Regions from separate parts of the Rhizobium sp. WYCCWR 11152 genome, predicted to be linked through region 2. Evidence: riboswitches for the same ligand, from Rfam matches in the RefSeq annotation. Region 2 holds a riboswitch; each other region holds the start of a gene.
What was found. Region 2 has a riboswitch for FMN ahead of G9X67_RS19695 (DMT family transporter). Riboswitches for the same ligand answer to the same signal wherever they lie in the genome.

Region 1 (6,996 bases), on a different contig from region 2:
CGACGGCAGGCCGGCGGCATAGACCATGGCCGCATGGATACCGGCCATCGGCCCGGCCTTGCCGCGAAAACGGTCGGGAACGACAGGCACGCTCTCGGCAGCGGCATCGGCGTTGACGGCAACGAGCGGGGCCTGCTGCGAGAGGCGGGTCAGCACATGGTGGAGCAGGCTCTCGGCCCCGAGCATCACGCCCGCCTTGTCGCGGCCCATGCGCTGTGAGCGGCCGCCGGCCAGCACGACGCCCGCTATTTGAGATTTATCCAATGAGAATCCAGCCATCATCCTTCCTCAAACCGGCGCGCGCGGCGCGGATTCCTGCGCGATCGGCGACACGCGGCGCTTGGCCTCACGATAGAACGTATAGAGGCCGGAGGCGATGACGATCGCAGCCCCCACGAGCGTCCAGCTGTCAGGCACTTCGGCGAAGAAAAAGAAGCCGAGCACAGAAGAGAAGATCAGGCTGGTATAGCGGAACGGCGCGACGAAAGAGATTTCGCCAGTGCGCATGGCGAGGATGACCGACTGATAGCCAACGAGCACCAGCACCGATGCGAGCACGAGATGACCAAGCGCGGTGGCGCTGACCGGCTGCCAGCCGCCAAGCACCGGAATGAGCAGCGCACCGAAGAAGGAGGCTGATATGGCGGTGATGACGGTTATCATCAGCGAGGGAATCTCCGGACTGATGCTCCGGGTGGCGAGATCGCGGCCGGCCGTCGTCAGCACCGCGGCGACGCAGAGGAGGGCGGCGGCGGTGAATCCCTCAGGGCCGGGACGAATGATGATCATCACGCCGACGAGGCCGACGAGGATCGCCGACCAGCGCCGCCAGCCGACCGGCTCGCCGAAGAAGAGCGCCGCGCCGAAGGTGACGACCAGTGGCAGCGATTGCAGGATCGCCGAGGCATTGGCGATCGGCATCATGCCGAGCGCGGTGATATAGGTGACGGCGGAGAGCGTCTCGCAGATGATCCTGAAAATGATCATCGGCTGCAGCATGATGCGCCAGGAACGCAGCGCACCCATTTTCCAGGCGATCAGATAGACAAGCAGGCTGGTGAAGAGGCCGCGCAGGAACATGATCTCGCCGGCGTTCATATAGGCGATTACCGATTTGGATAGAGCGTCGCTTGCAGAAAAGCCGGCCATCGCCATGCTCATATAGATGGCGCCCTCAGTATTGCGTGACCGCGGCATGAAGAGATTCCCGTTACCTGTGCGCTCCTTTTAATCGCGAAGATGCATCAAGGGAATCGGATGAATGTCACACAAAGCATAAATCGATGATGCGGTGCACAATAACGCTGACCTCAACGCAGGCGTGTGAGTGAGATCGCCGCAAATCACCGTTTTATATGGTGAATCCCGATACTTCCGCACGGCCATCAAGGCGTCGATGGGGACGCGCCATCGCTCCTTCCGGTTCGGCCATAGGCGTTTTTCTCTTCTTGCGCGGGAATCGGGTGGCTGCATCGCCTGATGTTTGAGCATCTCACATCTCGCAACAACCCAGGAGAGACCGATATGACACTTCTCAACGACAAGATCGCCATCATCACTGGCGCAAGCTCCGGCATCGGCCGCGCGGCGGCGAAACTCTTTGCGCGGCAAGGCGCCAAGCTCGTGGTCACCGGCCGGCGGCAGGACGCGCTCGATGCCGTCATCGCCGAAATCGAGGCGGAGGGTGGTCAAGCCGTCGCCATATCAGGCGATGTCAGGGACGAGGCGCTGCAGGCAAGGCTCGTCGAAATGGCAGTCTCGCGTTTTGGCCGGCTCGACATCGCCTTCAACAATGCCGGCATCCTCGGTGAGATAGGGCCGGTTGCCGGGCTGTCGCTCGAGGGCTGGCGCGAGACGATCGAGATCAATCTCACCGCCGCCTTCCTCGGCGCCAAACACCAGTCGGCGGCGATGGGAAAAGGCGGCGGCTCGCTGATCTTCACCTCGACTTTCGTCGGCCACACCGTCGGTATGCCTGGCATGGCCGCCTATGCGGCGAGCAAGGCGGGGCTGATCGGCTTCGTGCAGGTGCTCGCCGCTGAACTCGGAGCGCAGAAGATCCGCGTCAACGCACTGCTTCCTGGTGGCACCGACACGCCCGCCAGCATTACCAACGCGCCTGATGCCACGCCGGAGGTGCTCGCCTTCGTGGAGGGGCTGCATGCGCTGAAACGCATGGCGCAACCCGAAGAGATCGCCAATGCGGCGCTTTTCCTCGCCTCCGACATGTCGAGCTTCGTGACCGGCACGGCGATGCTGGCCGATGGTGGGGTTTCGATCAGCCGGACATAGGGTGGGCAAGGGACGGTGCCGTCACGGTCATCACTGCGGCACGTTCTTTGTTGCGGCGGGCTATGCCGCCGCAACAAAGGCATCGATCAGGCGACTTCGCGTATGTCTCTTTCCGCCTGGCGGTCGAGATAGGCGACCAGGTCCTCGATTGTGACGAGGGGGAGGTTGTGGCGTTCGGCGAAGAGCGTGAGGTCGGGCAGGCGGGACATGGTTCCGTCGTCGTTGGCGACTTCGCAGATGACGCCGGCGGGGACCCTTCCGGCAAGGCGGGCGAGATCGATGGCGGCTTCGGTATGGCCAGGGCGGCCGAGCACGCCGCGGGGATTGGCGCGCAGCGGAAAGATATGGCCGGGGCGGGCGAAATCGGCGGGCTTTGCGCGATCATCGACCAGGGCGCGGACGGTGGCGGCGCGGTCCGCCGCAGAAATGCCCGTCGTCGTGCCCTTGAGATAATCAACCGAGACCGTGAAGGCAGTTTTGTGCGATTCCGTGTTGTTGGGCACCATCAGCGGAATGTCGAGCGCATCGAGACGCCCGCCTTCCATGGCGATGCAGACGAGACCACGGGCGTGGGTCATCATGAAGGCGATTGTTTCCGGGGTGACGGCATCGGCCGCGACCACGATATCGCCCTCGTTTTCCCGGTTCTGGTCGTCGACGACGACGACCATCTTGCCGCTGGCAATGGCTGAAATGGCATCTTCAATTGTTGCGATAGTCATGCTGTCTGGCCTTTCAAGGGTTATGTCAGCGGACTGACATGGTCTGCTCGGCTCAATCCGTGAGCGAGCCTTCTGCCCTTGGGCGAACAAACGTCAGCCGCCTCCAGGATGGAGTGCGACTGCCCGTGTTGTCCTCTTCCATCCGGACTATACCGTCGGCTCCGGCATCTCACCGGATCTGCTGACCTTCCGACAGGAGGTGCCGGAAGCGCTCGCGGGCTCCAGGATTGCTCCTGATACCGCCGGTGGGGAATTACACCCCGCCCTGAGAACACTTCAAAGATAGGACCAAAAACAGGCGGATGGCAAGGTCACTCGACCAGGCAAAAATGCAAAGCTGCCCTAACGCCGATGGACACACTGTTCACACAGAGGCGACGACCGTGTCGCCTTCCGCACTTCGCTCGTGGTTTGCTCTTTGTTCGATGCATGTCGTTGTCCCAAAACCGCTACGCAATTTGGGCGCCTGCATCAGGACATGATCAGGCCGCCGTCGACATTGATCGTCTGGCCGGTGATATAGGCAGCGTCATCGCTGGCGAGGAAGGTCACCAGGCCGGCGACATCTTCGCCGGAGCCGGCCCGTTTCATCGGGATGCCTTCGACCCATTCCTTCATCAGTTCGCCGGGGGCGTAGTTGCCGAGCAGCTTGCCCCAGGCCTGGTCGTTATAGGCCCACATGTCGGTCTCGATGATGCCGGGGCAGAAGGCGTTGACGGTGATCTTCTCGGTCGCGACTTCCTTGGCCAGGCTCTGGGTGATTCCGACGACGCCCATTTTCGAGGCGGCATAATGCGGGGTGTAGATGAAGCCGTCGCGGGCTTGGCCGGAAGCGGTGTTGATGATGCGGCCGCCGCGCTTGTGCTTGCGCATTCTTGATATTGCCTCCTGGGCGCAGAGGAAGACGCCCTTGGTGTTGACGGCCATGACCTTGTCCCACTCGTTTTCGGTCAGGTCCTCGACGCGGGCGATGGTGATGACGCCGGCATTCTGGATCGAAACGTCGACCGAGCCGAATTCCTTCTCGGCGGCATCATAGAGGGCGGTGACGCTTGCCTTGTCGGTGACATCGCCGATGAAGGAGATCGCCTTGCCGCCTTCGGTTCGGATCTGTTCGGCAACGCCGTGGACCAGCTCCTCATTGGCCGAGACGACGAGATTGGCGCCTTCGCGCGCAAAGCGTCTGGCGATGGCGGCGCCGATGCCGCGGCTGCCCCCGGTAATAACGACAGTCTTCTGCTCAAAGCGTTTCATGCTCTTTCCTTGTGTCACTCGATAAACAGCAAATCTGGGTGCGACCTACCATGCGATCATTATTGGATCTCAACCGGTTGTCGCAAATTCAGGCAGCCTTTAGCGCCGATGACGACGCCCGAGCCCTCCGTCCGTTAGACAGCCCGTTCGATCGGCGTGAAGGGCGGGCAGACGGCGATATCGCACGCCGTCTTGCCCGTTAGTCCCTTCAGCGCCTCGATCTCAGCCAGGGAGGAAGCGAGACCGGTCACTTTCCAGCGGCGGCAATGAGCTTTCTCATCGCATCACCAGCAGCAGAAACCGCCGTCGACCAGCAGATCGACGCCGGTCACGAAACTTGCCGCATTCGACAGCAGGAACACCGCCGGGCCCACCATCTCGTCCACCGCTGCCATGCGCTGCATCGGCGTCTGCTCTTCGAAGAGCTTGGTCTGGTGGACCATCTCCGGACGGGTGTTCATGGGCGTTGCCGTGTATCCGGGGGAGATGGTGTTGACGCGAATGCCGCGGTCGACCCATTCCATCGCCATGGACTTCGACATATGGATCACGCCCGCCTTGGAGGCGTTATAGTGCGCTTGGCTAAGCCCCCGGTTTACGATCACACCCGACATGGAAGCGATGTTGACGATGGAGCCGCGCCCATTCTTCAGCATGGCGCGAGCCTCTGCCTGGCAGGAAAGAAAGACGCCTTTCAGGTTGATATCCATCAACGTCTGATATTGGTCCTCCTCCATTTCTTCCGCTGCGTTCGCGTTAGCGATGCCTGCAGCGTTGACTGCAAGTGTCAATGGGCCGAGATCGGCTTCGGTCCGTGCTACGGCATCTCCAAGGGAAGATTTGCTCGTGACATCCGCCGCGATCTGGATCGAGCGGCGGCCGGCGGCGCGAATATGTTCAGCCGTCTTGGCCAGCCCGTCGTCGGTTCGACGGTCGAGCAACGCCACGTCCGCCCCGCATTGCGCAAGGCCGATGGCAATGCGCTGCCCAATGCCGCTTCCGGCTCCGGTAACGATGGCAACCTGGCCGCTGAGATCGAAAAGCTTCGGGGCGTTCAGAGTGATGTCGGACACCGCTCTTCCTTTCTCTGTCTGTTTAGATGGTAGCTAGCTCCATGACCGAAACGTCATTTGCCTGGTCACGATTGAGAATGCCTGCCTGTTTGCCTTGCGCAAGCACGAGAATGCGATTGGAGACTCCGAGAACTTCCTCAAGGTCCGAGCTTACGACGATGACCGCCACGCCCCGTTTTGCAAGATTGACGATGATGTCGTAGATGCCCGCTCGGGCGCCGACGTCGATGCCTCTCGTCGGTTCGTCGAGCACGACGACCTTAGGATCGCGCATCAGCCATTTCGCGATGACCACCTTCTGCTGGTTGCCGCCGGACAGGTCCGAGGCATATTGCTCCGCACGGCCCTTTACGCCGAACTTGGCAACTGCCTTCTCCGCAAACGAGCGCTTGACGCTCGGCGTAATCCAACGCCCGCCCAGCTTGTCGAGATTGGCGTAGATAATGTTCTCGCCGATCCGGTGCCCGACAATCAGGCCTTGCTCCTTGCGGTCTTCCGGAACCATCACGATGCCCTTGGCGATCGCGTCCGCCGGATCGCGCAGCCTAAGTTCTTCGCCTTCCAGCTTGATCGAACCTGCACTGATTGGGTCGGCGCCCGAAAGGGCGCGGACAAGTTCGGTGCGGCCGGCGCCGACCAATCCGGCGATTCCGAGAATTTCCCCGGCGCGCACTTCGAAGGTAACGTCACGGAACGAGTTGTCCGGCGAGCTCAGTCCGGACACCTGGAGTACCGGATGGTCTGTCGGAACTGGCAGGGCAGGGAACAAGCGGTCAAGCGGGCGTCCGACCATGCTTTCGACGATCGTTCGCACCGGGGTCGCGCTGTCTGAGAATTCCTGCACGCGCTCGCCATCGCGAAGAACGACGATCCGGTCGGTTATTCGCTTGATCTCTTCCATGCGGTGGGAAATGTAGACGATGCCGACGCCTTCTGAGCGAAGCTTCCGAACCTGTTCGAAAAGAGCTTCCGTCTCCGCGCCGCCAAGGGCGGCTGTCGGCTCATCGAGGATCAAGAGCTTTGCGTTGAGAGCCAGCGCCTTGGCGATCTCGATAAGTTGCTGATTTGCTGTAGAAAGGCCGGCGACCGTCCGCGTTGCGGGGATGTGAAGGTTCAAGCGAGCGAGCTGGTCCTGGGCCCGGCGAACCATCTGGGCGCGGTCGACAACACCGTTCTTCATCGGCCAACGTCCGATGAAGACGTTTTCCGCGATCGACAGCTGCGGCAGAAGCTGCAGCTCCTGATGGATCAGGACAACGCCCTTGTCGATCGCTTCCCTTGGGGTGGCCGGGGCATAAGGCTGCCCCAGCCATGTCATTGATCCTTCGGACGGCGTGCGTGACCCGGCGATAATGCCCGATAGCGTTGACTTGCCCGCTCCGTTTTCACCGAGAAGTGCAACCACTTCGCCCGGATAGACGTCCAAGCTGACATTCTTCAGAACCTGGAGCGGCCCATACCATTTGGATATGCCCCTCAGGGAAAGAACTGGATCAGTCACGGCACACCTCCTCAAGACCTCAACTTCATTACGGATGGTTGGCGATGAAGCCTGCGACGTTTTCCTTGGTGGTCAGGGTGGCATCCATGAGTTGGACCGGCGGCACCTTCTCCCCGGCAACAAGCTTGGCGGCGTTTTCAACCGCGTCGCGGCC
Region 2 (6,996 bases):
GCTTCTTCAGCCTGGCGGCATCGCCGACAAGGTTGTCGCGCTCGATGATGTAGACGCTGTCGCCCTGAGCCGATATTTCCGACAGACCGACCCAGCCGCTTTCCGTCTTGTCGAGCGGATAGCGAACGGCACCCCATTCCTTCTTCTTCGGATTGTAGGAGACGAGCTTGACGAAGCCCTTCTCGTCGTCGCTCCACTCGCGCTGGACCGCCATCCAGAGCGTGGTGTCGTCGCCGGTGCCGACAATGGTCACGCCTTCGAAGCCGTAGCGGATTTCGTTGGCGACGAGCTCCTTCGGCAGGGCGATCTCGGCTTTGATGTCACCCTTGGCATTGACGTTGTAGAGGGCGTGCGGAACGAGACGCTCGCTATAGCCCTCCGAGGCGAGCCAGAAGGAGCCGTCAGCGGCAGCCGCAATGCCTTCGATGTCGAGCTTCTGCGCCGGAGCGCCGTCACGCTTGACGACGAGGGCGTCGGTGATGACGGCCGGCTTCTTGCTGGCATCGATCGTGTAGATCGTCGGCTGTGAACCCAGAACGCTGTCGCTGACGGCGTAGAGCATGCCCGGCTTGCCCGGAACGGCAGCGAGACCCGAAAGGGCTGCGAAGCCGATCGGATTGCCGTCCTTCTCGGCGGAGACGATCTGCGGATAGGCCTTCTCGCCTTCCGAGCGCTCGTAGATCATCACATGGAGCGCGTGCCGCCGTCCTTGCCGAGATCGACCTCGTTGGCGGTCGCAAAGAGATTGCGGGCGGGAATGGCGATCGCGCCTTCCGGCGAAATGCCTGATGGCAGCAGTTGGACGAGTTCGGGATCGGCGCCGGTATCTTTGAAAACGCCGACCACCGAGGCGCGCTCGGCGAGCAGGAAGAAATACTTGATGTCACCGAACTTGGCGGCTTCGAGGCCTTCCGGCTCGACGCCCTTCGATCCCGAGCGGCTTTCCGGATAGTGGCCGATATGGGTGACGGCGCGTTCGAAGGAGGCGCCCGATTCGTAGAGAAGCTTGCCCGTCTTATCGAAGATGGTGAAGCCGCGCGAGCCGCCCTGGTAGTCGCCTTCATTGGCAACGACGAGGCGGTTGTCGTCCAGCCACTTCACGGCGTCGGGCTCGCGCAGCACACCTTTGGCTTCGCCTGAGAATTTCAGGGCGCCGTCACGCTTGGTGTCGATACCGGTGAGATCGACGCTGCCGGCGGAGAAATGCGTCTTCACTTCAGCCGTGTTGGCGTCGATGATGACGATCTCGTTGTTTTCCTGCAGCGTCAGGGCAATCTCGTTCAGGCCGTTGAAGGCGACGAATTCCGGCTCCGGATCCTCCGGGGCGACGCCGGTAAGCCCGGTCAGCGTCACGTGCTTGATGGTGCCGCAATCGACGGTGCCGTTCTTGACCTGGAAGACGACGAGATCGCCGGCCGGCATCTGCGGGATCTTGCCGTCATTGACGTCTTCGTCGCGCTCATTTTCGATTGCGATGGTGCCGAGCGTCTTGTCCTTGTTGAGGGCGATCGAATCCGGCTGACCACCGAGATCGCACGTGTTTTCGATCTTCTTGGTCGCCACGTCGACGATCGCCAGACGGCCCGAGGGCTTCGCCTTGCTTTCGGAGGTGTTGACGGCAACCAGCGCCTTGCCGGCGCTCGAGGTGACCGAAGTCGGCTCGCCGTCCATCATCAGCGCGCCGCCTGCCTTGGGGGCCTTGGCATCGGTAATGTCGATAAAGCCGATCGCGCCGAGCGGGCTGTCGCTATAGATCAGCGTGTTGCCGTCGTCGGTCGCGGTGATGATCTCGGCGGAGCTCACCGAAAGCTTGTCCTTGTCGGCCGGCAGGTTCTCTGCGACCGGGAAGGAAGCGATGCGGTTGAAAACCGGCTCGGCCGCGGCCGGAAAGGCTACCGATGCGAGAAGCACGGCAGCAAGCGCTGCGCTGCGCGATGAAATTGTCATGAAATCCCCCATGTGTCGAACATTCGAAACATGAGTTTTCTGCGGGAGCCGCATGACAGAGGCATGACAGATGCGGCATTTTGCGTCAAATCATGTCAGGCAAGTTTCCGCTCCCGGCGCATCTCGTTTCGCATGATGAACAGCGAAGCAGACAGGATGAGAGCCGCTCCCAGCCAGAGGTAACCCGCCGGCGCATAGCCGAAGAACAGCCAACCGGCCAGCACGTTCAACGGCAGCTTCAGATCGTCGAACGGCTGGACGTAGGCGGCATCCGCTGCGGCATAGGCAAGCGTCAGGAAATACTGCGCTACGGCAGTCAGCAGCCCCGCCAGCAGGAACAGAGCAAGGGTTGCGCCCGTCGGCACTGCAAAGCCTGCCGCAAGCGCCAGCCCGCCGTTTATCGGCGTCAGCAGAACGAGCAGCCAGACGGTGATCGTCTCCGGCCGTTCGATGCCTGTCAGGCTCTTGGTGATCAGCGACGAGGCGCCCCACAGCAGCGCCGAAAGCACAGGCAAGAGAGCCGCCCAGCCAAAACCATCAGACCATGGCTGCAGAATGATCATCGCTCCGGTGAAGCCCGCCGCCGTCGCTGCCCAGCGGGCCGGGCCGACGCGCTCACCCAGAAAAAGCCGGGCGCCCAGAATGATGAAGAAGGGCGAGGTCATCACCAGTGCGATCGCCTGCCAGATCGGCACCGCGGCAAGGCCGGCGACCCAAGCCTCGACGCCGAGCGCGGCAAGCACGACGCGCGCAAGGTGACGCCAGGGATAGCGCGTGCGCATCGCCGCAAGGCCGAGCCTCTTCAGGAACGGCAGCGAAAACAGGAAGGCGAAGCCATATTGCCAGAAGGCTGCCGACGCCGAGGGAAAGGCAAGCTTCATCGTCAGCCATTGGGTGACGACGTTGAGAAGCGAAAAGGCAATGCCGGCAAGGACCATCCAGAGTGCCCCGACAACGGCGCGGGATGGCTCGACGGCAACGGAAGTCTGATTCATGTCTTTCATCCATAAAAGGGACCAACATAAATCAGGACGCATGAACCCCGACAGGCGACACAGGGCAACCCCCGCCCTTCGCACGGCCGACGCTCATTCTCTTCCATCCGGACTTTAACCGTCGGCTCCGGAATCGCACCGGATCTGCTGACCCTTCCCCCGCTTGGACACGAGAGAAGGCGCTCGCGGGCTCAGGCCGAAACCCTCACCGCCGGTGGGGAGTTTCACCCCGCCCTGAGAACAGAAACGTCGTAGATTAAAGCCCGGGCGACAGCAAGGCCCGCCAAAGCAAAAGGGGTCCGGCAAAGCCGAACCCCTCTTAAATCCTGCACAACCGGTCTCGTTTCCGGCTGGTGGGATAATCTCAGATCAGCCGTTGACGGCGTCCTTCAGGCCCTTGCCGGGCGTGAATTTCGGCACGTTGCGAGCCGGAATGTCGACTTCAGCGCCCGTCGACGGGTTACGGCCCTTCGATGCGGCACGATGAGAAACGGTGAAGCTGCCGAAACCCGCGAGGCGAATGTCGCCCTTGTTCTTGAGTTCAGCCTGGACAACGTCGAAAACCGCGTCAACAGCGGAAGCCGCGTCAGACTTCGTCAGTCCTGCCTTTTCGGCTACTGCGGACACGAGTTCATTCTTGTTCATGTTTCCACCCCTTTCTAAATGGTATGAAACGACTCAAAAGTAAGCTAGGCGCAGAATAGGTTTCATCAGGCCCGCCGAAAACCCAAAAGCCCTGCAAATCAAGGAAAAGCAAGCGTCTACATGACGTTTTCACAAAAAAGGCTGGCGTTTCCGCCAGCCTTTTTCCGTGTTTTGGGCCAATTGGGCATAAATGTGGCAAAGGCCACTCAATGCGCTATGGTTGCGCCTGTCTCATCGAGGCCTTCGACCGATGTGATGACCGGCGTTTCCACCGTGCCATCCCATTCGATCGGCTCCGGCCGCCGGATCAGCGCATGCTTGATCACCTCGCCCATGCGGGATACCGGGATGATCTCCATGTTGTTCTTCACGTTGTCAGGAATCTCCGCCAGGTCCTTGGCGTTTTCCTCCGGAATCAACACCTTCTTGATGCCGCCGCGAAGCGCTGCGAGCAGCTTTTCCTTGAGACCACCGATCGGCAGCACACGGCCACGAAGGGTGATTTCGCCGGTCATGGCCACATGCCTGTCCACTGGAATGCCGGTCATGATCGAGACGATCGCGGTTGCCATGGCGACGCCTGCCGAGGGGCCATCCTTCGGCGTCGCGCCTTCCGGCACGTGCACGTGGATATCGCTCTTGTCGAAGCGCGGCGGCTCGATGCCGAAATCGACAGCGCGCGAGCGGACATAGGAGGCCGCTGCCGAGATCGATTCCTTCATGACTTCCTTCAGATTGCCGGTGACGGTCATGCGGCCCTTGCCCGGCATCATCACGCCTTCGATGGTCAGCAGTTCGCCACCGACTTCCGTCCAGGCAAGACCGGTCACGACGCCGACCTGATCCTCGCCCTCTGCTTCGCCATGGCGGAAGCGCGGGACGCCCAGATAGTCGGAGATGTTGGCAGCCGTCACGTGAACGGCCTTCGTCTTGCCCTTGATGATCTCGGTGACCGCCTTGCGGGCGAGTTTCATCAGCTCGCGCTCGAAGTTGCGGACGCCGGCTTCGCGGGTATACTGCTGGCTGATCGACATCAGGGCGTCGTCGCTGACCGAGAATTCTTCCGGCTGCAACGCATGTTCCTTGATGGCCTTCGGCAGCAGGTGCCGCTTGGCGATTTCGCGCTTTTCATCCTCGGTGTAGCCGGCGATACGGATAATCTCCATGCGATCCATCAGAGGCGCTGGAATATTCAGCGTATTTGCCGTCGTGATGAACATCACATCCGACAGGTCGTATTCGACTTCCAGATAGTGGTCCATAAAGGTCATGTTCTGGGCCGGATCGAGCACTTCGAGCAGGGCCGAGGACGGATCACCGCGATAGTCCTGGCCGAGTTTGTCGATCTCGTCGAGAAGGAAGAGCGGGTTGGACTTCTTCGCCTTCTTCATCGACTGGATGACCTTGCCGGGCATCGAGCCAATATAGGTGCGGCGGTGACCGCGGATTTCGGCTTCGTCGCGAACGCCGCCAAGCGCCATGCGGACATACTCACGGCCGGTCGCCTTGGCGATCGACTGGGCGAGCGAGGTCTTGCCGACGCCCGGAGGACCGACGAGGCAGAGGATCGGGCCTTTGATCTTGGTGGCACGGGCCTGCACGGCCAGATATTCGACGATGCGCTCCTTGACCTTGTCGAGACCGAAGTGATCGGCTTCGAGGATCTTCTCGGCATTGTTGAGATCGGCCTTGATCTTCGACTTCTTGCCCCAGGGAATGCCGAGCAGCCAGTCCAGATAATTGCGCACGACGGTGGCTTCCGCCGACATCGGGCTCATCTGGCGCAGCTTCTTCAGTTCCGCATCGGCCTTTTCACGGGCTTCCTTGGACAGCTTGGTCTTGGAGATGCGCTCTTCCAGTTCGCTCATCTCGTCGCGGCCTTCCTCGCCGTCGCCGAGTTCCTTCTGGATCGCCTTCATCTGTTCATTGAGGTAGTATTCGCGCTGGGTCTTCTCCATCTGGCGCTTGACGCGCGAGCGGATGCGCTTTTCGACCTGCAGGACCGAGATCTCGCCTTCCATGAAGCCGAGGGCCTTTTCGAGGCGCTGTTTGACGCTGGTGGTCTCCAGCATCTCCTGCTTCTCGGTGATCTTGATCGACAGATGCGAGGCGACCGTATCGGCGAGCTTGGAATAGTCGTCGATCTGGCTTGCGGCGCCGACCACTTCGGGCGAAATCTTCTTGTTGAGCTTCACGTAGCTCTCGAATTCGGAGACGACCGAACGCGACAGGGCTTCCAGTTCGACCGGATCGTCATGCGGCTCCTCGAGCACATGGCCGAGCGCCTCGTAAAAATCCTCGCGGCTGGTATAAGTGTCGATCTCGGCGCGGGCGCGGCCTTCGACCAGAACCTTCACGGTGCCGTCGGGCAGCTTCAGGAGCTGCAGCACGTTCGCCACGGTGCCTACATTGTGGATCGCGGAAGGATCCGGATCGTCGTCGCTGGCGTTGATCTGCGTCACCAGCATGATCTGCTTGTCGGAACCCATGACCTCTTCGAGCGCACGGATCGACTTTTCCCGTCCGACGAACAGCGGCACGATCATATGCGGGAAAACCACGATGTCGCGCAGGGGCAGAACAGGGTAGGCAGTGCTGCTCGCTACAGACGTTTTCTTCGTCATTTTATGTCCTTTCCATCGTCCCGTTGCCGGGCTCTCTGCACGGCCGCTTGGGACCGGCCGGCAATCTCACTTGTTGCTACAAGTGGAGGTTCTGACTACGCTTTTCAAGCCACGCTAACGCCCGCGTCCCTCGGATGTGACAGCTTTATTACAACGGAACGCCAACACTATGAAGCGCGTGGCTGGACCGGCGCTTACCACTTCCGACCCGGCTAAAATGCAAACGCCAGCAAGAGGCTTACGGATCATTGCATCATTGCCAAGCACTACCCCTTGCGCAACATCGGCAAAGGCAATTTCGGTTCCCACCGGCAAATACTAACAGCGCTTCGCATGGTTTTTCAAATAGAAAGGGGCCTGCCTATGGCAAGCCCCCAAAATAATCACACGAAAGCCTAAGCTCACGCCGAAGCGTTGGCCTTTTCTTCCTGGCGATCGGCATAGATGTAAAGCGGACGGGCCGAACCGCGCACCACTTCCTCGGAGATAACGACCTCGCGAACGCCTTCCAGCGTCGGCAGTTCGAACATCGTGTCGAGCAGGATCTTCTCCATGATCGAGCGAAGGCCGCGGGCGCCGGTCTTGCGCACGATCGCCTTGCGGGCGATTTCGCGAAGAGCGTCCTCGTGGAAATTCAGTTCCACATCCTCCATCTCGAACAGGCGCTGATACTGCTTGATCAGCGCATTCTTCGGCTCGGACAGGATCTGGATCAGCGCGTCCTCATCGAGGTCCTCGAGCGTCGCCAGAACCGGCAGACGGCCGATGAACTCGGGGATGAGGCC
Region 3 (6,996 bases), on a different contig from region 2:
TCGAAACCGATGACGCAAAGATCGTCACGCTCTATCCCGACAAGCGCCTGCTGGAACCACGTGTCCGCCGCTTCATCGACCTGATGGTTGAGGAGCTTGGCCACGGCTAGAGCTGGACGCTTCAGGCGAGGCCCTGTCAAACCCGCGAAAGCTCTTCAGCGCAAGCGGCGCAAGCGTTGCCGCGAGATAGGCAATCCCCATCAGGAACAGCGCCGCAGCAAGGCCGAGCCCGCTGATCAGCGCGCCGCCGGCGAGGCCGCCGAAGGGGATGAGGGCGAAGCAGAGGGCTGTGTTCAATGCGGTGACGCGGCCAGTCAGCGGCTTGGGGATGCGCTCGAAGATGACCGCCGACAGGATCGGGTTGAGGAAGCCCGACGCGAATCCTGCGATGGCGAGCGTCGCAAAGACGAGGCCGATGGGCGCGTCCAGCGCCGGAACGAGAAAGCGCGGAAAGCCGGTCAGGAGGAAGGCCACCGTATAGACCATCAGTCGCGGCATGCGCTCGCCGATCGCCGCGGCAATCGCCGCGCCTGCGATCGAGGCGCCGGCGAAGGCGGCGAACATCGCACCGAGCAGCTCCGGGCCATGGCCGGCATCCCGTGTCCAGACCGGCAGCAGCACGGCATGATAGGCCTGGTCGAAGAGATTGGTGACCGCCACCATAGCGACGATGCTGACGAGCACGGCGTCGCCGCGCAGAAAGCGCCAGCCTTCGCGTAGATCCTCGAGATAGGACGCCCGTTCGACCGGTCGAGTTTCGGGCGCAGGCGCGCGTCGCGTCCCGGGTATGCCCGCGGCAACGATCAGCGCAGCGGCGGCGAAGGTGGCGGCATTGACGAGCAGCGCCTGGCCCGGGCCGATCAGCCCGATCAAAGCGCCGGCGCCGGCCGCGCCCGCCGTCGAGGCCAGCCGCTCGATGGCGCTCGCAACGCCGGTCACTCGTTCGAGCGGTACATTGGCGAGTGTGGCGATATCGGGAACCATCGCCTGCTTGGCCGCATCGGAGGGGCCGCGCAGCACGCCCATGGCAAAGACGAGCGGCAGCAGCACCGGCATGCCAAGCATGCCGAAGAGATCGAGAAGCGGCACCAGAGCGACCACGAGCACCGAAGCCGTGTCGCAGATGATGGCGATGCTCTTGGCGCCGGCGCGGTCGATCAGCGGTCCGCCGAGCGCCTTGGCGATGACATAGGGCAGCATCTCCATCATTGCCGTCAGGCCTGTCAGCACCGGGCTGCCAGTCGTGCTCAGCACCAGCCAGGGAATAGCGATGGTCGAAAGCCGCGTGCCGGAGAGCGAGAATGTCTCGGCAGCCGCGAGCGCCAGGAACGGCCCGCCCCGTCTCACGGCTTATCCTCCCCTTCGCGATGCGGAACGCGGCCCGGATAGGGAAAGGCGTGCAACATGACATAGAAGGGAACCATGCCGGATTCCTGCGACGCCGCCTCCCCGAGCGGCGGGGCCGCCCGCATCGCCTCCAGGATGATGTCGCTCAGCCGTTTCGTCAGGGCCTCGGCCTGTGCCGCCGTCATCGGGATTATCATGTCGTCGGCAGCCGTCGCCTTGCGCCATTCAGCCGGCAGCTCAGCATATTCCTCCAGCGCCTGCTGCATCTGGCCGACCTGCAGCGAGAGTGCAGCCTGGTTGAAGGCGATGTCGAGATCGAGCGCTTCACCCTCGGCCTCGCTTGCCGGCACCGAGGTGAGCTCGTGGCTGGCGCGCCACCAGCGGTCGCGCCGTGAAGCATGCGGCGCTTCCTCGATGAAACCGTATTGGGCAAGCTGGCGGAGGTGATAGCTGGTCGCGCCGCTGTTTAAGCCCAGCCGCACTGCCAGCTGCGTCGCCGTGGCAGGCCCATCGATCCTGAGCATGCCGAGCATGCTCAGCCGGACAGGATGCGTCAGCGCTTTCAGCGCGGTCGGATCGGGCACGACCCGGCTGAGGGTGCGGGGTGCGGTGACTGAGTGGGCAGGCTGCGGGCGCGGATTTTTCATGCCGGCAGCCTACTATTGCAAACATATCTTTGCAAAGATTTCTTTGCGTAAACGAAGGCCGCTCACGGCACCCAGCCTTGCGGCTCAATTCTCCGGCAAGGTGAAGACCGCGCAAGGCTGGGCAATGCCTCGCAACCTGTGCTCTCCGAGCGGCATCAGGGCCGTCGCCGTATTCGCTGCAACCGCGCCCGAGATCAGCACGCTTCGGCCGAGCGGTTTGCAGAGCCCTTCCAGCCGGCTGACGAGATTGACGGCGGGGCCGATGGCGGTAAAGTCCAGCCGGTCGGCTGCGCCGATATTGCCCCACAGGATCTCGCCGAAATGCAGCGCCGCGCCGAAGGGCAGCGGCGCCAGCCCCTGCGACTGGCGTATCTGGTCGAGATGGACCATGCCGGCACGGCTGGCAGCAACCGCCCTGAGGGCTGCCTCGCAGGCTTCTCGGTCTCCGTGGCTTATCCTTCCCGCGTCGTCGGAAGCGCCCGTGACCGGAAAGATCGCCAGCACGCCGTCGCCCATGAATTTCAGCACCTCGCCGCTGAAGGCGTGCACCGCGCCTGCGACGCGGTCGAACCATGCGTTGAGCGTCGCGATCATCGCGTGCGGCTCCGTCACCTCCGAAAGCGCGGTGAAATCGCGCAGATCTGCGCAGAGAAGAGCAGCGCGTATGGTCTCGCCGGTGCCGCGGGCAAGCTCGCCGGCCTGCACCCGGGCGGCACTACGGCGGCCGAGATAGGCTTCGAGCAGGGCTGCCCGCGCCTCCCGCGCCGCGAGCGCTGCGAGCGGTGCGGCGGCAAAACGCGCGACCTCGCGCAGCCGGTCTGCTTCCGCCGGAGCGAATGCGCCGGCCCCTGCCCGTTTGTCGATACCCGCCCAGCCGAGCATGGGACTATCCTGCGAAGGCCCTATTCGCTCCTCCCATACCGGCCCGAGCGCGGTCAGCCAGTCGTGCCCGGCCTCGCTCTGCGGAGTCGCGGCAAAGGCCAGCGCCTCGATGACAGCACCGGTCTCGGCCCGCCACAGCCAGGTGCGCCGCGCAATGATCGGATGCGGCACCGAAAGCGTCAGTGTGCCGCCGGAAAGCGGCAGGCCGTCGGCCAGCAGCCGGCGCCCGAGTTCGGCCAGAAACCGCTCGGGCCCGGGCGAGGCTCCGGCCTCGTCAACCAGCCAGGCAAGGGGAGACGGCAGATCCATCGCTTAACATCGCACGCCCACGTGGACGTCCGCAAGGACATCCCCAGGTGATCGTGGGGACGTTTCCAGCGACCCAGCCTGTCGCCCGCAAAGGCCGTCCGCATCCCTGTCGAAAACCATTCACCGCGGTGGAAAACGAAAAATAAACACTTTAAACTTGCACGGCTTTGATTCCATTATAAGGTCGGTCGTCATCGTGTGATTGAGGGGTGCGATGGGTACGATTTTCTGGCCGAAAGATCCGCTGGATGGGAATGACATGACGCTGCTGACGTCGATCCTTCGGCGATGGTGCGAAAGATATCAGGTCGAGCTGACGGCAGAGGAGAGCAGCCGCAAGGCGAAGGAACTCGTCGAATGGTTCGAATTCGGCGTCAAGGATCCCGTCGAACTCGAGGAGCTGATCGACGACAAGTACTGGCTCGTCAGCAGGATCTGACCGTATCGAACAAATCGGGAGGACGCTGCCGGTCAGCGTCGGCGAACCTGTCTCATCAGAAAAGGCCGGGCGAAAATCGCTCCGGCCTTCGTCCATCTAAGCGAGCCCCTTAGTCATCATCACGCCAACGGCGGTCGCGATCCCAACGCCGCTCATGGCGCCAGCGCGGGCCATCCCAATGCCGGTGACGCCGTTCCCAGCCCCCTCGCGGCGGGCCACCGTAAAAAGCGACTGGAGGCGGGCGGCGCCAGTTTCGCCGGCATTCGCCCCAGCGCGTCAGATGCCAGCCGCGACCGCACGCGTAGTCGACCGTTGTGATATTGCTCTGGACATTGATTGTCCCCATCGGCATCGCCTGCGCTGTGCCGAACGAGAGGCTGCCAGCGAGCAAGGCAGCCGCGATAGAAAGTGCCTTCATCGAGAACTCCATTTCAATCCAGCCGTCCACAGCTTATGACCGCCAAATTGAACTGGAGATGAACTGCGCGTTCATGTTTGCGGGAGAAAAAGAAGCGCTTCCGCACGGCCGGTCTGAGCGCTCGCTGACCACTGTTGTCGCAACGGCAAGGGCTTCAGAGCCGCTCCGCCGCCGCCAAAAATTGTTCATGTCCTGCCGTAAAAAGGATCGGGACCCGGATCACCCCCGGCGGCGACCTCGGTCAGCCGCCCGAGATAATGTGCCCAACCCTCCGCATGGCCGGCGCATTGCTCGGCGCTCGGCAGGCCGCTATGGGTGAGCCGCAGCAGCGTTCCGCCTCCCTGCTCGATCAGATCGATCTCGACCAGGCTCGACCCCGGCGGCACCACCTCGCTGCCGTCCCAGCCGAAGCTGTAGGCAAGGCGATGAACCGGCACCACCTCACGAAACGAGCCACGCGCAAAGCGGGCGCCGGTAACATTGACGAGATAGAGCCCGCCGGGCTGCGGCTCGACCTGCGCCTCCGTTCCCATCCAGCGCAGGATCTTTTCCGGGTCGGTCATCAACGCGAACACCGCGGCCGGCGGCGCCGCGATATGCGTCTCGCGGCGGACGACGATGGGGTCTTGCATCTCTCTCTCCCATGGTTGCCACGGCCCTGCCCGCCGCGGATAGAGACGGCGCATCCCGTCCTGCCGTGCTATTCTGACGTGAATGTCCTCAATGGGAGCATGTAGGCGCGAGCCCATCCTCCGCAAGAGGGCTTGCCCGTCGCGATCGACGAACAAGCGAAACCGCCGCGTCTGGAGGCCTGATCCTGCATTGGCCTCGAAGCATTTCGACCTATTGCCAGCCGGTCACCTTCCCCCTATTGTCCGCGCCGTTCTCAGGGCGGGGTGCAAGTCCCTACCGGCGGTATGCAATTTAGATTGCCAGCCCGCGAGCGCCTTCTTCGGAAGGGTCAGCAGATCAGGTGAGATGCCTGAGCCGACGGTCATAGTCCGGATGAAAGAGAACGTGCGTTCCTGCCGCCCTTGCGGCTGTCGGGGACGTTCGTGATCGCCTTGGGTGATGTGTCTGTTCGCCAAAGGAGATTACCATGACACCCACCCGCTATGCCTTCGTCAAAGCCAGCTGGCACGCCGACATCGTCGACCGCGCCCTTGATGGCTTCCATCAGCTTATTCCGCCCGAGCAGGTCGACGTGTTCGATGTTCCCGGCGCATTCGAGATGCCGCTGCTGTCACGCGATCTTGCGGCAACCGGACGCTATGCCGCGGTCGTTGCCGCCGCCTTCGTCGTCGACGGCGGAATCTACCGCCACGAATTCGTCGCCCAGGCCGTCGTCGATGGGCTGATGCGCGCCGGCATGGATACCGGTGTGCCGGTGCTGTCGGTTTCGCTGACGCCGCATCAGTATCAGGAAACCGAGCACCATAAGCAGATCTACCGCGCACATTTCGTCGAGAAAGGCCGCGAGGCAGCAAAGGCGGCTCTGACGATCGGCAAAACCCGCGCCGCTCTCGCTGCGTGAAAGCGGCTCGACGAGCAGAACAACAACAGCCGATGAAGACGGCGGGCCAATCCCGCCGTCGACCACTCAGATCGACATGACCTTGCCAACCCCCGCGGATCGGGAGCGGCGCGCCTAGCGTCGCCGCGGAATCCTCCAATACCGGTCAAATCAGACAGAATAATTGATTCGACGGCCTCACCGCGCCGTGGTCAACTTCGGTCGTCACGCGTCAGCAATTCTCAAGGCATCCAAAACCTCAAGGAGCTTAAGATGAGCAATGCACTGCGCAGCGAAACCCCCATGCAGACCCCGAAAACACATCCCGTCGACACCAAGCTCGAGGTCGTCGTCATCCCTGTTTCCGATGTCGACCGCGCCAAGCGCTTTTACGACGGCCTGGGTTGGCGGCTCGACGCCGACTTCGCCAATGATGCCGATTTTCGGGTGATCCAGTTTACGCCGCCGGGCTCCGGCTGCGCGATCATCTTCGGCAAGAACGTCACGGCCGCCGCCCCCGGTTCCGCCCAAGGGCTCTATCTTATCGTCTCCGACATCGAGGCCGCCCGCCGCGATCTCATCGCCCGCGGCGTCGAGGTGAGCGAAGTGTTCCACGACGCGGCCGGCGTCTATGCCGGCAAGGACGAACCCTATCTGTTCGGGCGGCTCCGCGTTGCCGGCCGCGATCCCGATCACCGCAGCTACCGCTCTTTCGCCTCCTTCAAGGATCCCGATGGCAACGGCTGGCTGTTCCAGGAAGTCACCACGCGCCTGCCGGGGCGCATCGACGCCGACGGGACGACATTCACCAACTCAACCGATCTCGCGTCAGCCATGCGCCGTGCGGCGACCGCGCACGGTGAACACGAGAAGCGAAACGGCGGCAAACACGACGAGAATTGGCCGGACTGGTACGCCGAATACATGGTCAGCGAACAGGCCGGCAAGCAGCTGCCCTTATAGGCAAGGGCGGTGGCATCACGCAGACGGTGACATCATTTGAGAGGCGTCTCGGCGGCAACGGCGCGGCGCTTCATCGCGCCTTCTTGGTGCACAGCGGTCACCATACCGTCGAGCCGGTCCCGCTGATCGTCGATCGTCGAATTGGGCGTGGCACTGGCCAGCTCCTTGCCGGCGTGGCGATCTGCGTCTCTTCAGTCAGGCCCGAACGCGGCCGCCTGACAGATCTTCGAGAAGCCAAACATTTGACATCGAACGCGGCGGGATCTCAGCCGCCATACCACATCCGCCGCAGCAGGTGATCGCCGCGGACAAACTGGTGATAGAGCGCGGCACCGGCATGGAAGACCAGCAGGCCGACAAGCAGGAAGGCGCCGAACCCATGCGGGCCACGCGGCGGATAGGCGGTGAAATCAGGCAGCGTGGCGCCGGCTGCCTCGAAGATGGCGGGAGCAGCGCCACTGAGGATCATCATCCCGAT

Region 1: another riboswitch for FMN. It lies ahead of ribB (3,4-dihydroxy-2-butanone-4-phosphate synthase); the one in region 2 lies ahead of G9X67_RS19695 (DMT family transporter).
Region 3: another riboswitch for FMN. It lies ahead of G9X67_RS06125 (6,7-dimethyl-8-ribityllumazine synthase); the one in region 2 lies ahead of G9X67_RS19695 (DMT family transporter).

The regions. Positions count from the first base shown of each region.
Region 1 is NZ_JABFCP010000008.1:237,211-244,206, forward strand. Features, by position in the region: gene mobA (molybdenum cofactor guanylyltransferase MobA) at 1-279, opposite strand, end outside; gene G9X67_RS11035 (DMT family transporter) at 289-1,197, opposite strand; gene G9X67_RS11040 (SDR family oxidoreductase) at 1,525-2,292, shown strand; gene ribB (3,4-dihydroxy-2-butanone-4-phosphate synthase) at 2,379-3,014, opposite strand; FMN riboswitch at 3,141-3,291, opposite strand; gene G9X67_RS11050 (glucose 1-dehydrogenase) at 3,486-4,268, opposite strand; gene G9X67_RS11055 (SDR family oxidoreductase) at 4,553-5,341, opposite strand; gene G9X67_RS11060 (ATP-binding cassette domain-containing protein) at 5,364-6,842, opposite strand; gene G9X67_RS11065 (sugar ABC transporter substrate-binding protein) at 6,871-6,996, opposite strand, start outside.
Region 2 is NZ_JABFCP010000009.1:906,050-913,045, reverse strand. Features, by position in the region: partial or broken gene G9X67_RS19700 (esterase-like activity of phytase family protein) at 1-1,959, opposite strand, end outside; gene G9X67_RS19695 (DMT family transporter) at 2,043-2,942, opposite strand; FMN riboswitch at 3,034-3,188, opposite strand; gene hupB (DNA-binding protein HupB) at 3,312-3,587, opposite strand; gene lon (endopeptidase La) at 3,794-6,211, opposite strand; gene clpX (ATP-dependent Clp protease ATP-binding subunit ClpX) at 6,613-6,996, opposite strand, start outside.
Region 3 is NZ_JABFCP010000006.1:28,947-35,942, forward strand. Features, by position in the region: gene G9X67_RS06095 (LysR family transcriptional regulator) at 1-110, shown strand, start outside; gene G9X67_RS06100 (MFS transporter) at 73-1,347, opposite strand; gene G9X67_RS06105 (helix-turn-helix domain-containing protein) at 1,344-1,994, opposite strand; gene G9X67_RS06110 (adenylate/guanylate cyclase domain-containing protein) at 2,079-3,185, opposite strand; gene G9X67_RS06115 (hypothetical protein) at 3,400-3,624, shown strand; gene G9X67_RS34895 (hypothetical protein) at 3,734-4,042, opposite strand; gene G9X67_RS06120 (SRPBCC domain-containing protein) at 4,228-4,674, opposite strand; FMN riboswitch at 4,921-5,063, shown strand; gene G9X67_RS06125 (6,7-dimethyl-8-ribityllumazine synthase) at 5,142-5,576, shown strand; gene G9X67_RS06130 (VOC family protein) at 5,829-6,518, shown strand; gene G9X67_RS06135 (cytochrome b/b6 domain-containing protein) at 6,784-6,996, opposite strand, start outside.